DNA from 3 places in the Fictibacillus sp. S7 genome. Region 3 is predicted to be linked to each of the others. Evidence: riboswitches for the same ligand, from Rfam matches in the RefSeq annotation. Region 3 holds a riboswitch; each other region holds the start of a gene.
The links. Region 3 has a riboswitch for S-adenosylmethionine ahead of metK (methionine adenosyltransferase). Riboswitches for the same ligand answer to the same signal wherever they lie in the genome.

Region 1 (4,877 bases), 3.7 Mb from region 3:
AATCCCGGGGTTGAATCGCTGACCATATAAAAACAGTGGCTATGGTTGCCAAGAGAATCATATCAATGATCTTAAAACGAGGCATGTTGTGACAGCTCCTTCCGTTTCTCTCTAACAGTATGAAGAAGAGCAGGGAAGGCTATACCTTTAATTACTACAAACAAAAAACGATCACCCCAAAATGAATTGGGATAATCGTGTTGCAGTTTTAAACAGAAACTTTCTCAAATTCCTTCCGGATTTCAGCTGACCTTTTCTTGGCACTTAGAATGGCTTCTGAAAATGCCTGTCCTGCATGATTTTCACGAAGGGCATCAAGTCCGGCGGCGGTTGTCCCGTTAGGGGAAGTTACTCTTTTTCTTAAGGTTTCCGGATCAGCATTTGTATCAAGCACCATTTTGCTGGCGCCAAATATAGTTTGCGCAGCAATCTCTCTTGCCATGTCTTCATCCAGTCCCTCGGCCACCGCTGTTTTTTCAATATGCTCAAGAATGTAATAAATATAGGCTGGTCCGCTTCCCGCAATTCCTGTGAAAACGTCCATTTGCTCTTCATCAATTACTTTTACTCTTCCGATCGCAGAAAACAACGCTTTGGCCAGTTCAATATGCTCCATAGATACTGAATTTCCGCCTGTTATAGCTGTGATTGATTCTCCGATCGTACTTGACGTGTTCGGCATCACCCGGATCACCGGCTGTCCTTCTGGAAGCAATTCTTCCATATAAGAAGTCGATATACCTGCTAATACCGACATGATGATTTGGTTTGAATTCACATGAGGAGCAAGCTCCAACAATGCACTTTCTGCATCTTTTGGCTTCATGGCCAAAAGAATGACGTCGGCTTCATCAATTTTAGCTTCATGGTAGGGCAATGCCCCGACCTTGTATTTTTTCATGAGTTCAATTCTTCGTTCATCATTTTGTTTGTTTGTCATTGTAATGTTGCTGGCAGGCAGCTTATCCTGTGTGACCATTCCGGCAGCAATTGCTTCTGCCATTGAACCTGCTCCAATAACAAGCACTTTCTTTGTTTCTAACATGCAACCTCTCCTTATAGCCGTGTAGTCAATTTCATCATATAAGTTCTTATCTTAACACGATGAGAGAGAGTTTCAACCCTTAAGGGTGGACGTGAGGAGGTAAGGGTAAAAAAGGAATAAAACGGTAGGGAAAAGTGGACTGCTTTGTGCACAAGGTCTTAAATGACCTGAAATCATGATATATGAAATGATTTAAGGTTCATTTTCCCATGGCCCTTTTAGACGAACCGTTTTAAGCTGCTGCTTTTGTTCCTCTGGCCACCAGGCACCGCAATCCTCGGATACGATACAGACCGCGCATTTATTTAAATCATAGACCTTCATCCCGCTGATTGGTGGTGTATAAACGTGCAGTGTAATCAAAGGCTCTTCTCCTCGGGATCCCATTTTATGAATCATTCCTTTGCCCACATTCAAATAGGAACCGCTTTTTTCTTTCCGATTTAATCTCTCCAATGGAAGGCTGGCAGGAGAAATCTCATAAATCCAATGATCTGAGCTGCCAGCAATAATCTGAACCCAACCATAGGACTGGCCATGATCATGAGGAGCACAGTCGAGATAAGTTGACCATTGCATAACAAGAATTTCAATGTGATCATTCTGATAAAACATCTGTCTTCCGTAAGGTTTATTGCCGGGTTCTTTTAAGAAAGGGGTTACATCCTCGAGGCGGGCATCCAATTGTTTAATGGCCGTTAAAAGCTGTCTGGAAGAGGGATTATGCATGGAACCAAAAAGCGTTTCAATACGTTCTAGAAGGGTCACGCTCTTCATCCTCTCTGATCGCTTTTTATTTTAGTTTATGAGGGGGACAATATGTTCATGTAAAAAGACAATCTGTGAGTCAATGGTCACAAAATAACATGATTACCCGAAACCTACCTCCTAGGGACTGCGTTAGGTAAAAACGTCCGCTTTTTGTCTAGAATCATCATTTTCACCGCAGACGAAATTTTATGACTCAAGGAGGTACGATTCATGTTTAAAAAGGTGAGTATCATCACAGGAATCACAGCCATTGTGCTATCTATAACTGGAGGTACAGGAGCCAGTGCACATACAGTTAAAGAAGGGGATACTCTTTGGAAGCTGGGGCAATCCTATAATGTGCCGTTTCAGGAGATCAAAAAAGAGAATGGACTTACCGGCAATTTGATTTATCCGGGACAAAATTTAAAGGTGCAGCCAGTAAAGGGAATAAGCGCTGAAAAAACAAACGCTGCGTCAGAACAAATAAAAGCAACGCCGGAAGATAAAAAATTGCTCGCTTCTCTTGTTGAAGCAGAAGCAATGGGAGAAAGCTTTGAAGGAAAGGTAGCGGTGGCCTCTGTTGTCTTGAACCGCGTTGAAGATGACGGCTTTCCTGATTCCATTCATGACGTCATCTACGACAAAGGACAATTTCAGCCGGTTATGGAGAACAATTTAAAGAAACCTTCTCCCGAGTCGGAAAAGGCAGTAGACAAGGCCTTATCTGGTTATGATAACACGAACGGTGCTCTGTTCTTTTACAATAAAAAGACAGCCGTTAGCAGATGGCTCGATACGAAACCTGCTTGTACGGTTATCGGAAACCATACATTCAGCAAATAATCCATGCCCCCGTCATTCGCGGACGGGGGTTTTTTATCGTTGGCTCGTACTTCTGATGCTTAATCCTGAGGATGTAATTTTTTGGCTGTTTCTTGCGATCAGTACATCACAATTGGCATGGCGCGTAATATACTGTGAGACACTTCCGATAAAAATGCGTTCCATCGCATTTAATCCTGTTGCACCACAAACAATCAAATCTGATTCATGCATGGAGGCAAATGAGAGAATTTCCATTTTGGGCGATCCTGAGTTTGATAAAGTGGTTACATGTGTTAGTCCATGGTTTCTGGCCAATTTTTCATAGTCGTCCAAAAGTGTTCTGGCTGCAATCCGATCTCTGTCCATTTCAATATTAATGGCTCCGGCATCAAGTGGAGCAGCCGGAAGGCGGTCTTCAGTTATGTGTACGATATACAACTTGGCATGATATTCTTTTGCCACTTCAATCGCTCTGTAAAACGCCACTTCCGATGAACGGGAACCGTCAACACCAACCAGGATTCTATGGTAAGAAGGCATACCCTCACCTCTTTTGGAATATAGTATACATAAGTTTTACCCGCTGGAGGAGGAAGGCAAACACGAAGACAAACAATAAAAAACTTTCGGAATTTAATTGACAAATTCATAAGACTGCTGTATTTTTGAACGTATTAAAGTTGTTCATAAAAACGAATAGTTAACTCTTATCAAGAGTGGTGGAGGGACTGGCCCGATGATACCCGGCAACCTGCAGAGATTATTCTGTACTGGTGCCAAATCCTGCAAAGGCAAAACACTTTGACAGATAAGAGACGGTACAACCCCAAAATGGATGATTGCACCTCTCTGAATCTAAAAAGAGAGGTGTTTTTTGTTTGATAAAATCGGAGGGATATCTGATGGCAAATGCACAGGCAGCAATTGAAAATGAAGTGGCAGAAATAGGGAATCTCGTTCTGGAATCCGGCAAAACATTAACCGATGTTCATATTGCCTATCAGCGCATAGGAGCGGCTGATGCTCCGGCTATTTTGGTGTGCCATGCACTTACAGGAAATCAATATACGATGACGACAGAAATTGGACCCGGGTGGTGGGAAGGACTCATTGGGCCAGGCCAATATATCGATTCAGAAAAATACCAGGTGATTACGACCAACGTTCTTGGCGGCTGTGAAGGGACGACAGGACCGCTTTCCATCAACCCTTTGACAGGGGAGAGATATGGCGGGGATTTTCCGCTCATTACCATCCGAGACATGGTTAATGCTCAAAAACGATTGCTTGAAGTTCTTCACATTCATTCACTTGACACAGTCATCGGTGGATCGCTTGGCGGGATGCAGGTTATGGAATGGGGCTTGCTCTACCCTGATTTTATGGACCGTTTGATTCCCATTGCGGTCACACCTGCCTTAAGCGATTATGCCATTGGTTTCAATGCCATTGGGCGAACGGCGATTGTGAGTGATCCGGAATGGAATAATGGGAACTATTCATCAGAAGTGTCACCTGCCAAAGGGCTTGGCATTGCCAGAATGATTGGAATGCTGACCTACCGTTCGGGAACGTTATTTAATCAGCGGTTTCAACGGGAACAAACGGAAGAATGGTATTCCATATCAGATGAAGCTTCGTTTTCCGTTGAGACTTACCTGCATTATCAGGCCCAAAAGCTGTCCCAGCGGTTTGATGCCAACAGCTACCTGACCTTACTGAAAGCAATGGACAGCCATGACATCGGCAGAGGAAGAGGAGGTATCCATCAAGCAAGCAAAGGATACAGGGCAAAAATGCTCTGTCTCGGATTTACAGAGGACCTGTTATATCCGCCGGCGATGATGAAAACTTTTACAGAAAGCGTGAACGAAGAAAGCCAAAAGGCCCTCTTTCATGAAGTGAATACCATTTTTGGCCATGATGGATTTTTAACAGAATTCGAAAAATGGGGCCCGTTTCTGGAAGGATTTTTTTCCGAATAAAAAAGACATGAAGCGAAAATAGCTTCATGTCTTTTGGTTTTAGAGTTCTCCTGCAGCTTGATCCGCCAAAGGAACCGTTGTTTCCTGTTGGGTAGGTTCATTTTTAATACGGCGGCTGCCTACAGAAAGGGCTACAATAATACCTGCCCCGATGAATATAAGGCCGGTCATAAAGACGGTCGTAAACGAACTGCTCCAAGCCGTTTGAATGGAATGGATCACCGTACCTTTAATTGAACCGGGAAGTTTAAGCATATCTGGATGAATTA
Region 2 (4,877 bases), 1.3 Mb from region 3:
CAACAGGAACCGTTGTGTCCTGCCAGGATGAAAAATCACAGATCAAGAATAAAGAAAAAGCGATGAAGGTTCTCCGTGCCCGTGTATACGATAAAATTCAGCAGGAAAAACAAAAGGAATATGATGAAAACCGAAAGTCTGCCGTGGGAACGGGAGACCGTTCAGAGCGAATCCGCACCTACAATTTCCCGCAAAACCGTGTAACCGACCACCGAATCGGACTGACTCTTCAAAAATTGGACCAGATCTTGCTCGGCAAGCTGGATGAGTTTATTGATGCTCTCATTACAGAAGACCAGACCAGCTTGATGAAGGCTCAGACGGAAGCAAAAAATGGAAAATAGGAAACGGCATGAAGCCCTGAACTGGGCTTCATCTTTTTTAAAAGAAAAGAAACGCGAACCAGAAGCGGGAGAACTGCTGCTGCGCCATGTGCTCGGTGATCTCAGCCGGACCGAGCTGCTCATGGGATTGAATGATCCCATGACAGAGGCTCAGCGAGCATCATTTGAAGCAGCGGTAAAACAACATGGTGAAGGTGTGCCTGTCCAGTATATTACGGGCTATGAAGAGTTTTACGGACGCAGGTTCATCGTAAACCGGGAAGTCCTCATTCCAAGGCCCGAAACCGAAGAACTTGTATATGAAGTACTCAAGCGTTCAGAAACACGGTTTGGGGATCAAAAGGAGATTCAGACCATCGATGTTGGCACAGGCAGTGGGGCGATTGCGATCACTTTAGCATTGGAAAATCGGAGCCTCTCTGTGTCCTCGGTTGATATTGCCGCAGAATCGATTGAAGTGGCAAAAGAAAACAGCCGGCGTTTGGGCGCGGACGTCCGTTTCCTTCATGGGGACCTCCTGCAGCCGTGGATCGAAAAAGGCGAAAAGGCGGACATTGTTGTCTCCAATCCCCCTTACATTCCTGACTGGGAAATAGAGGGGCTTGAAACGATCGTGAAGGATCAGGAACCGATGAGGGCGCTCAGCGGCGGCCAGGACGGTTATGTTTTTTACAGAAGGTTTATGGAGGAATTGCCACAAGTGCTGAAGCCAAAAGCGATTGTTGCTTTTGAAGTCGGCCATGACCAGGGCCAGACGGTAGCGGAGATGCTGCGAATTACCTTCCCGGGAGCCGACGTGGTCACTGTGCGGGACATCAGCCAAAAGGAACGCATGGTTATTGCAGAAATTGGGTTTTCAAAATATTGACGAAAGTCCTACTTTTGTTGTAGGATTACTATAATAAAATAAATCTTATCCAGAGTGGTGGAGGGACTGGCCCTATGAAACCCGGCAACCCGTTTGAAGGTGCTAAATCCAGCAGGAACACATCCTGAAAGATAAGATTGAAGCGGCGGAAACTTCTTCTTATCTAAGAAGAAGTTTTTTTGTGTTTTTTTCGTTTTAATAAAGCAGAGGAGAGAAAGAGATGAGATTTGGATTTTGGCTACCCATATTCGGCGGCTGGCTTAGAAACGTGGAAGACGAAAATATGCCTCCGACCTTTGATTATGCAAAACAAGTGATTCAGTCGGCGGAAAAATGGGGATACGATACCACACTGATTGCGGAGCTTTATTTGAATGATATAAAAGGACCGGAACAGGACGCGTTAGAAGCATGGACAACGGCGGCCGGTCTGGCTGCAGTTACAGAAAAGATTGAAATCATGACCGCGGTTCGCCCAGGATTCCATAACCCGGCAATTACTGCCAAAATGGCTGCCAACATTGATCAGATCAGCGGCGGAAGATTTACCTTGAATGTGGTTTCTGCCTGGTGGGAAGAAGAGGCGAAGCAGTATGGCGGCGTCTTTACCGCCCATGATGAGCGCTATGAACGAACACAGGAGTTCATCGATGTCCTAAAAGGCCTTTGGACTGAAGAAACCTTTAATTATAAAGGGAAGTACTATGAACTTGCCAATACAAAACTGTCGCCTAAACCGGTGCAACGGCCTAATCCTGTCCTCTATGCCGGCGGTGAGAGCGAACGTGGAAAACAGGTTATCTCTTCTTCCTGTGATGCCTATGTCATGCATGGGGGCACTGTTGAGGAGATCCATACCAAGATTACAGATATGAAAAACCGTAGAGCCCGGACGGGAAAAGAGGCCTTGTCTTCGTTTGGAATGGCAGCTTACGTCATCTGCAGGGATACCGAGGAAGAAGCACAGGCAGAGCTCGAGCGAATCACGGATGTGAAAGAAACGAGCGGCTATGCAGGCTTTAAGGATTTTACAAGCAAGTCTCAGCTTGAGCAGCAGATTCAGCTGCAGGATTATTCTGTTTCCAACCGGGGTCTGCGCCCGAACCTGATCGGAACGCCTGGGCAAATCGCGAAGCGGATTGTTGAATATGAAGAAGCCGGACTAGGGCTTTTGCTGCTTCAGTTCTCACCACAGCTGGAGGAAATGGAGCGATTTTCAAAGCAAGTCATGCCGTTAGTGGAAAAATACAACCAGGAAAAGGCGTTAAGCTAGAAGAGAAGAGGAGAGATGAAATTGAAAAAAGTATACATCATTCACGAAAACGATGAATGGACCAACCATTTAATTAAGCGGCTGGACGAGTTAGAAGTACCATACGAAACCTGGCATCTGGATCAGGGCACGGTTAACCTGTCCGAAACACCTCCGGAAGGCATTTTTTACAGCCGCATGAGCGCTTCCTCCCATACACGGGGACACCGTTACGCTCCTGAACTTGCTGCCAGTGTGATTGCCTGGCTCGAGCGCCATGGCAGAAAAGTGCTGAACGGCAGCCGTGCTCTGCAGCTGGAGGTCAGCAAAGTGGCACAGTATCTCGAATTGGAAGCACATGGAGTGAAAACACCCAAAACCATTGCAGCTGCAGGCAAGGAACAAATTTTGCAGGCGGCGGAACAATTCAGCGGCCAGCCGTTCATTACGAAGCACAACCGTGCAGGAAAGGGACTCGGTGTACAGCTTTTTCATTCCTATCAGGGATTGAAGGATTATGTACTTGGCCCGGATTTCGAGGAGCCGGTTGATGGGATTACGCTTATTCAGCAATACATCGAGTCACCGGCGTCCTACATCACACGATGCGAGTTTGTCGGCGGAAAGTTTGTATATGCGGTACGGGTAGATACGTCTGAAGGATTTGAACTCTGTCCGGCAGATGCCTGCCAGATTGGGGACTTGTTCTGCCCGGTCGGAGAAGAAGCTCCAGCTAAACCAAAGTTTCAGATTCAGCAGGACTTCGCGGAAAGCATTATTGATAAATATGAACAGGTACTGGCAGATAACAACATCCAGGTGGCCGGTATTGAATTTATAAAAGACGCAGACGGTACGATTTATACGTATGACATCAATACGAATACCAACTATAATTCGGACGCTGAAGCCGCAGCAGGAAAATATGGAATGCTCGAGCTTGCCAAATTCTTAAAAAGTGAATTGAATCAAGTAAACCCGGTCCTTGTTTAAGGACAACATAAAGAGCCTCCCGCTTAGCGGGAGGCTCTTCGTTTTCATCATCTACATGAAAAAGGGGGTGATAGGGATGTCTTTACTATAGCAGACCCGGTCTATAAGAAAGGAATTATGTGACCTTTTTGATATGTTTAAGAAATTTGTGACATCCACATCCCGTTATTTGTCACTTTTTTTCGGGATTTGTTTGATAGTTTGGTAGTATGTTTTCTCCCCGCCCGGTCCACACTGAGGATAGAAAACGAAAGGGGAGCTTGATCATGAAACGTTCGAAAAAATCGGTTATGACGTTATTATTCCTATCGCTGATTGCGATGGTTCTGTTTTTTGAAACCCAGACGAAGGTGGCAAACGCGACCATGAATGAATCGGTTAAAATTCCGCATGATGCCATCCGTCTCCGCATTCTGGCCAACAGTGATGCAGAAAAGGATCAGGCATTAAAAAGAAAGATCCGGGACAAGGTGAATGAACAGATTACCACATGGGTGGGCGGTCTCGATTCACATGATCAGGCAGAAAAAGTGATTAACAAGCATTTGCCAGAGGTAAGAAAAGTAGTGGAGACGTATTTGCGGGAAGCTGGCCTGGATATTCCTTATAAAGTACAATTCAATAAAGAAGTTGCTTTTCCAACCAAAATGTACGGCAACTATATTTACCCTGCGGGCAAATATGAAGCTCTTCTGATCACGCTTGGCAAAGGAAAGGGAGCCAATTGGTGGTGTGTGCTTTTCCCTCCACTGTGCTTTCTGGATTTTGAAAATGGGGATGCCGTTAAAACCGATCAAAAGGGAGTAAAGGAAGTCGCTTCAGGAGCAGAGCAAGACGCGCCGGCTGTTCAAGAACCAAAAGAAGAAAAAGTGGAAGTGAAATTTTTTCTGGGAGAAGTCTTTACCTCTGTGGCCAATAAGATTGGCAGTCTGTTCTCTTAAAAGCCCTGCATAACTTTCATGGTTGTTTCATAGACTTTTAACAAAATACTAGAGGAGAGTGAGCGCCATGACCATTCGTTTGAGAGCGGCGATGCCGCATGAAGCAAGAAGTCTCGGTGATCTGGTTAAGCAGGCAGGTTTGGGCACGGATGGAATGAGGGAAGGGATTGGAAACTACCTTGTGGTGGAGAATGATAAAGGCGAAACCATTGGGACCGTAGGACTGGAACGGGTGGAAAAGGATGGTTTGCTCCGTTCGTTTGTTTTAAAGAAGGAATATTCCAATGAACAGATATTTTTGCGATTGATCCAGCGGATTTTGCTATACTGTAAGGAAAAAGGAGTAGAGACACTTTATTTGCTGACAAAGGCTGTTCATCTTTTTGAGCCTCTGTCATTTCGGCCAGTGCCGGCAGAAAAGGTTCCTGCTCATGTAGAAAATACCGCCCATTATAAAAAAACAGCCGAAAAGGATGTGG
Region 3 (4,877 bases):
GATTCTCCCGTGGCGGGCCGATGGCCTTCTTTACGGCACTGAAGTATCCAGAAGCACGTTCTGTAGTCATTTGGGGAGGGGTTTCAGACATGGCCCTGACCTATGAAGAGCGGGTAGATTTGAGAAAAATGATGAAGCGTGTCATCGGGGGAACACCATCGAAAGTTCCGGAAGGCTACAGGACAAGATCGCCTGTTCATTATTGTGAAGGACTTACTGTCCCGCTTCTTTTGATACATGGCTGCAAGGATGAGAATGTCAGCATTACACATTCGTTAGTGTTAAAAGAATGCCTGGATCCGAAGGGAATGGTGGAAACCTGGTTTTATCCCCAGTATACCCACCACTTCCCGCCCCAGGAAAACAGGAAGATTACCTTTGCATTTTGTGAGTGGATGAAAACCCGAAATAAAGAAAAGCCGGAGCTGTCACCGTTGTGACAAATCCGGCTCTTTTACGTTCAGCATGGATTTCATGCTATTTTCAAAAAGGTCGATCTGCTTGCCTGTTTGCATAAATCCGTGAGTCAGAGTAATCGCAGAAATCGCAATCCCGTCCAGAAAGCTAATCATGAACCGGCTCATGTCATCGATGGATACAACAGGATCAAATTCACCGTTTTCGATACCTTTATGAATCAAGGATGAAAAAATTCCGGCTGCTTGCTCATACCGGTTTTCGATATATAAGCGACAAAGGTGTCGTTTGCAACATTTTTTTGGAAAATAAAAACCGCTCCCTTAAAGGAAGCGGTACAATTGGATATATTCTTATTAGACGAGCGGGCCTGCACCTTTAATTTCAGCAGGAACATTATTGAACTTTGAAAAATTATCATTGAACTGAGCAGCAAGCTCTTTGGCTTTCAGGTCATATTCTTCCGGGGTGCTCCATGTTTTCTTTGGCTGGAGCACCTGATCAGGAACACCTGGGCAGTGAATCGGGATGTTTAATCCAAAGATCGGGTCGGTTACTGTTTCCACAGATTTTAACTCACCCTGAAGCGCTGCCTGGACCATGGCTCTTGTATAGGAAAGGTTCATGCGCTTACCTGCGCCGTATGCCCCTCCGGACCAGCCGGTGTTCACAAGGTAAACTTCTACTTCATGGTGATCGATTTTTTCGCCGAGCATTTCTGCATAAACCGTTGCCTCAAGCGGCAGGAATGGAGCACCAAAGCAAGTGGAGAAGGTGGCCTGAGGAGACGTAATTCCACGCTCTGTGCCAGCAAGCTTACTTGTGTACCCGGACAGGAAGTGGTACATTGCCTGTTCCTTCGTCAGTTTGCTGATCGGAGGCAATACTCCGAATGCATCAGCTGTCAGAAATATGATGGTGTTCGGGTGTCCGGCAACACTTGGCTGTATGATGTTTGGAATCGCCTGAATCGGATAAGCTGCTCTTGTATTTTCGGTCAATGAGCCGTCATCATAGTTTCCTTCACGTGTCAAATCATCCAGGACGACGTTTTCGAGAACGCTTCCAAATCGGATAGCATCCCAGATTTGCGGCTCTTTTTCCTGAGAGAGGTTGATGGTTTTGGCATAGCATCCGCCTTCGATATTAAAGACGCCTGTATTGGCCCAGCCGTGTTCATCATCTCCGATCAGCGAGCGGTGAGGATCAGCGGAAAGAGTCGTTTTACCGGTTCCGGATAAGCCGAAGAAAAGGGCGACATCGCCTTCCTGTCCGACATTTGCCGAGCAGTGCATGGAAAGTATCCCTTTTTCGGGAAGGATATAGTTCATAACTGAAAAGATCGATTTTTTGATTTCACCGGCATATTCTGTGCCGCCGATCAAAACAATCCTTCTCTCAAATGATATAATAATGAAAGTTTCTGAATTTGTGCCGTCTACCTCAGGATCAGCCTGGAACCCGGGAGCGGAGACCACGGTAAATTCCGCATCCAGTCCCTTTAGCTCTTGAGCTGTAGGGCGGATAAACATTTGCCGGGCGAACAGATTATGCCAGGCGAATTCGTTCACGACCTGAATGGGTAGGCGATAAGCATGATCAGCGCCAGCAAAGCCTTTAAACACAAAAAGTTCTTCTTGCTGGCCTAAGTAATGAAGTACTTTTTTGTAAAGCTTATCAAACTTTTCTTCATTAAAAGGCTTATTGATTTTGCCCCAGTCTATTTTTCCGCTTGAACTGGCTTCGTCCACGAAAAACTTGTCTTCTGGAGAGCGTCCAGTGTATTTTCCAGTTGTGGCTCTGAGAGCACCTGTCGAAGATAAAATCGCTTCGTTGCGGAGCAGTGCTTTTTCAACAAGCATAGGTACTGGGAGATTTTCATGAGTAGCTGCGCTGTTTAGAATATCATCTAAAGTCGTCGTTGAATCAACCGTATTCATGTTCGCAAAACCGTCCTTTTAAAGAATATATTAATCACCGTCAACATGACTAAATTTGAAATTAGTATAGCACATTAAAATAAATAATGTATACTATTTTATTTAACATTTTACGATTTGGTTCGAAAATCAGGCATTATCCTCTGATCAGCACTGGCAAACATTATTATCAGACATAGTGACGCTGAAAATTTCTATCTGGATGAGGGAGGGATGCCATTTCAAGTTGACAGGTTTGTCGAACTGCGCTATTATATTTCGGGAACGGCTACTCTTATTCCGAGTAGGTGGAGGGACAGGCCCTATGAAACCCAGCAACCGACACTTCGTGCCAAAAAATGAAGTGAAAAGGTGCTAACCTGCAAGGTGAACAAGCCTTGAAAATAAGAGGTGAAGGCGTAGATATAAGACCTTTTCCCTCGTGTATGATGATTTAGGGAAAGGCTTTTTTTATGTCTCAAAATGGTTTGAACCTGAATATTTTACAAAAACAAAGTATCCATATAGGAATGAGTACCGTATCTTATAAAAATATTGCTCTATGCGTTAAATAGAGAAGGAGGATCTCAATTGTCTAAAAGTCGTCGTCTTTTTACATCTGAATCAGTTACAGAAGGGCATCCGGACAAAATTTGTGACCAAATTTCCGATGCGATCCTGGATGAAATCCTGGCTAACGATCCAAATGCCCGTGTAGCTTGTGAAACTTCCGTAACAACCGGACTTGTGCTGGTTGCAGGGGAAATTACTACATCCACATATGTTGATATTCCGAAAGTGGTTCGGGAAACCATCAAAGAAATCGGTTACGACCGCGCGAAATATGGTTTTGACTCCGAAACGTGTGCGGTTCTGACATCCATCGATGAGCAGTCTGCTGATATCGCGATGGGGGTTGACCAGGCGCTTGAAGCTCGTGAAGGTTCGATGACGGATGAAGAAATTGAAGCAATCGGTGCTGGTGACCAGGGTCTTATGTTTGGCTATGCCAACAACGAAACACCTGAACTCATGCCGCTTCCGATTTCATTGGCACATCGCTTGTCCCGCCGACTGGCTGAAGTGCGCAAAACGGAAGAAGTGCCTTACCTTCGTCCAGATGGTAAAACTCAAGTAACGGTTGAATATGATGAGGATGACAAGCCGGTTCGTATTGATACGATTGTCATTTCAACTCAGCATCACCCTGAAATTTCACTTGAACAAATTCAGGCGGATATTAAAGAACAAGTAATCAAGCCTGTTGTACCTGCAGAATTGATTGACGAAAATACAAAGTACTTCATCAACCCGACAGGCCGTTTTGTAATTGGCGGACCACAAGGGGACGCCGGTTTGACTGGCCGTAAGATTATTGTTGATACGTATGGCGGATATGCCCGTCACGGTGGCGGAGCATTCTCCGGGAAAGACGCGACCAAAGTAGACCGTTCTGCAGCATATGCAGCACGTTATGTTGCGAAAAACATTGTTGCATCCGGTCTTGCTGACAAAGTTGAAGTTCAGCTTGCCTACGCTATTGGTGTAGCTCAGCCTGTATCCATTGCTGTAAACACGTTTGAAACAGGAAAAGTTTCTGAAGAGGTATTGGTTGATCTTGTGCGCAAGAACTTTGACCTTCGCCCGGCAGGAATCATCAAAATGCTCGATCTTCGCCGTCCGATTTACAAGCAGACAGCTGCTTATGGACATTTCGGCCGTACAGACGTTGAGCTTCCTTGGGAAAAAACAGATAAAGCAGAAGCACTTAAAGAACAAGCAAACGCATAATAAAAAAGCCGGTCTTCCATTGGGATTCCCACTGGAAGGGCCGGCTTTATTTTTTGAGCGGCAGATCAGGAGGCTTATGCTCCAGGGATTTTATGAATACAGGAAATTTGAGGATTGTTGGCAGATTGAATCCTGACTGGAAAGTGGGATTTATTTCTTTTACAATCATCAAATCGTGTTCCTGTAGCGCTTTTTTCATGTAACCCCTCCTGAACATTATAAATGGTTGGTAACGAGATAAGAATTAACCAAGAAAACGGAAAAGATTCCTGAACTGATTCCCAGCATCATGCCTGCGAGGACATCTGTGGGATAATGCAAGCCAAGGTACATCCGGGAGATTCCGACAGAGAAGCCCAGCGGAACAAGAATCCAGAGCAGACCGGGGTGGATCAGGGACAACGGGATAATGACGGAGAAGACCGCTGTTGTATGCCCGGACGGAAAGGAATGGTCTTTCAGCGGATGACTGAAGGTTTTTGTACCCGGTATCATGAGGTATGGGCGCTTGCGGGGATAGCATTTCTTGGAGATGGCCACAGGGATATGGCTGAGTACGAGAGACAGGAAACCTGCGGCAGCAAATATTCTTGCATTATCAGGTGCAAAGAGCAGTACGAGAAGAGTGGTAATGATCGTGGCAGTTGCACCTCCAAAGTGGGTAATGGCGTTAAAGTACTTGTCCAACAAACGATGCTGCAGCCTGCTGTTTACCCATTTGAATAACCTGCATTCTTTTTCATAAATCCA

Region 1: linked by a shared signal. The riboswitch ahead of metX (homoserine O-acetyltransferase MetX) and the one ahead of metK (methionine adenosyltransferase) in region 3 are both predicted to bind S-adenosylmethionine.
Region 2: linked by a shared signal. The riboswitch ahead of DMO16_RS17135 (LLM class flavin-dependent oxidoreductase) and the one ahead of metK (methionine adenosyltransferase) in region 3 are both predicted to bind S-adenosylmethionine.

Annotation. Positions count from the first base shown of each region.
Region 1 covers NZ_QJKL01000001.1:927,346-932,222, reverse strand. The annotation lists gene DMO16_RS04700 (DUF2238 domain-containing protein) at 1-85, opposite strand, end outside; gene proC (pyrroline-5-carboxylate reductase) at 209-1,045, opposite strand; gene DMO16_RS04690 (cysteine dioxygenase) at 1,238-1,813, opposite strand; gene DMO16_RS04685 (cell wall hydrolase) at 2,027-2,641, shown strand; gene DMO16_RS04680 (universal stress protein) at 2,675-3,163, opposite strand; SAM riboswitch class I at 3,328-3,438, shown strand; gene metX (homoserine O-acetyltransferase MetX) at 3,526-4,608, shown strand; gene DMO16_RS04670 (MDR family MFS transporter) at 4,648-4,877, opposite strand, start outside.
Region 2 covers NZ_QJKL01000001.1:3,297,892-3,302,768, forward strand. The annotation lists gene prfA (peptide chain release factor 1) at 1-344, shown strand, start outside; gene prmC (peptide chain release factor N(5)-glutamine methyltransferase) at 334-1,212, shown strand; SAM riboswitch class I at 1,255-1,350, shown strand; gene DMO16_RS17135 (LLM class flavin-dependent oxidoreductase) at 1,433-2,485, shown strand; gene DMO16_RS17140 (ATP-grasp domain-containing protein) at 2,507-3,457, shown strand; gene spoIIR (stage II sporulation protein R) at 3,724-4,398, shown strand; gene DMO16_RS17150 (GNAT family N-acetyltransferase) at 4,466-4,877, shown strand, end outside.
Region 3 covers NZ_QJKL01000001.1:4,627,590-4,632,466, forward strand. The annotation lists gene DMO16_RS23500 (alpha/beta hydrolase family protein) at 1-440, shown strand, start outside; gene DMO16_RS23505 (hypothetical protein) at 429-683, opposite strand; gene pckA (phosphoenolpyruvate carboxykinase (ATP)) at 774-2,357, opposite strand; SAM riboswitch class I at 2,629-2,747, shown strand; gene metK (methionine adenosyltransferase) at 2,928-4,127, shown strand; gene DMO16_RS24515 (hypothetical protein) at 4,174-4,326, opposite strand; gene DMO16_RS23520 (phosphatase PAP2 family protein) at 4,344-4,877, opposite strand, start outside.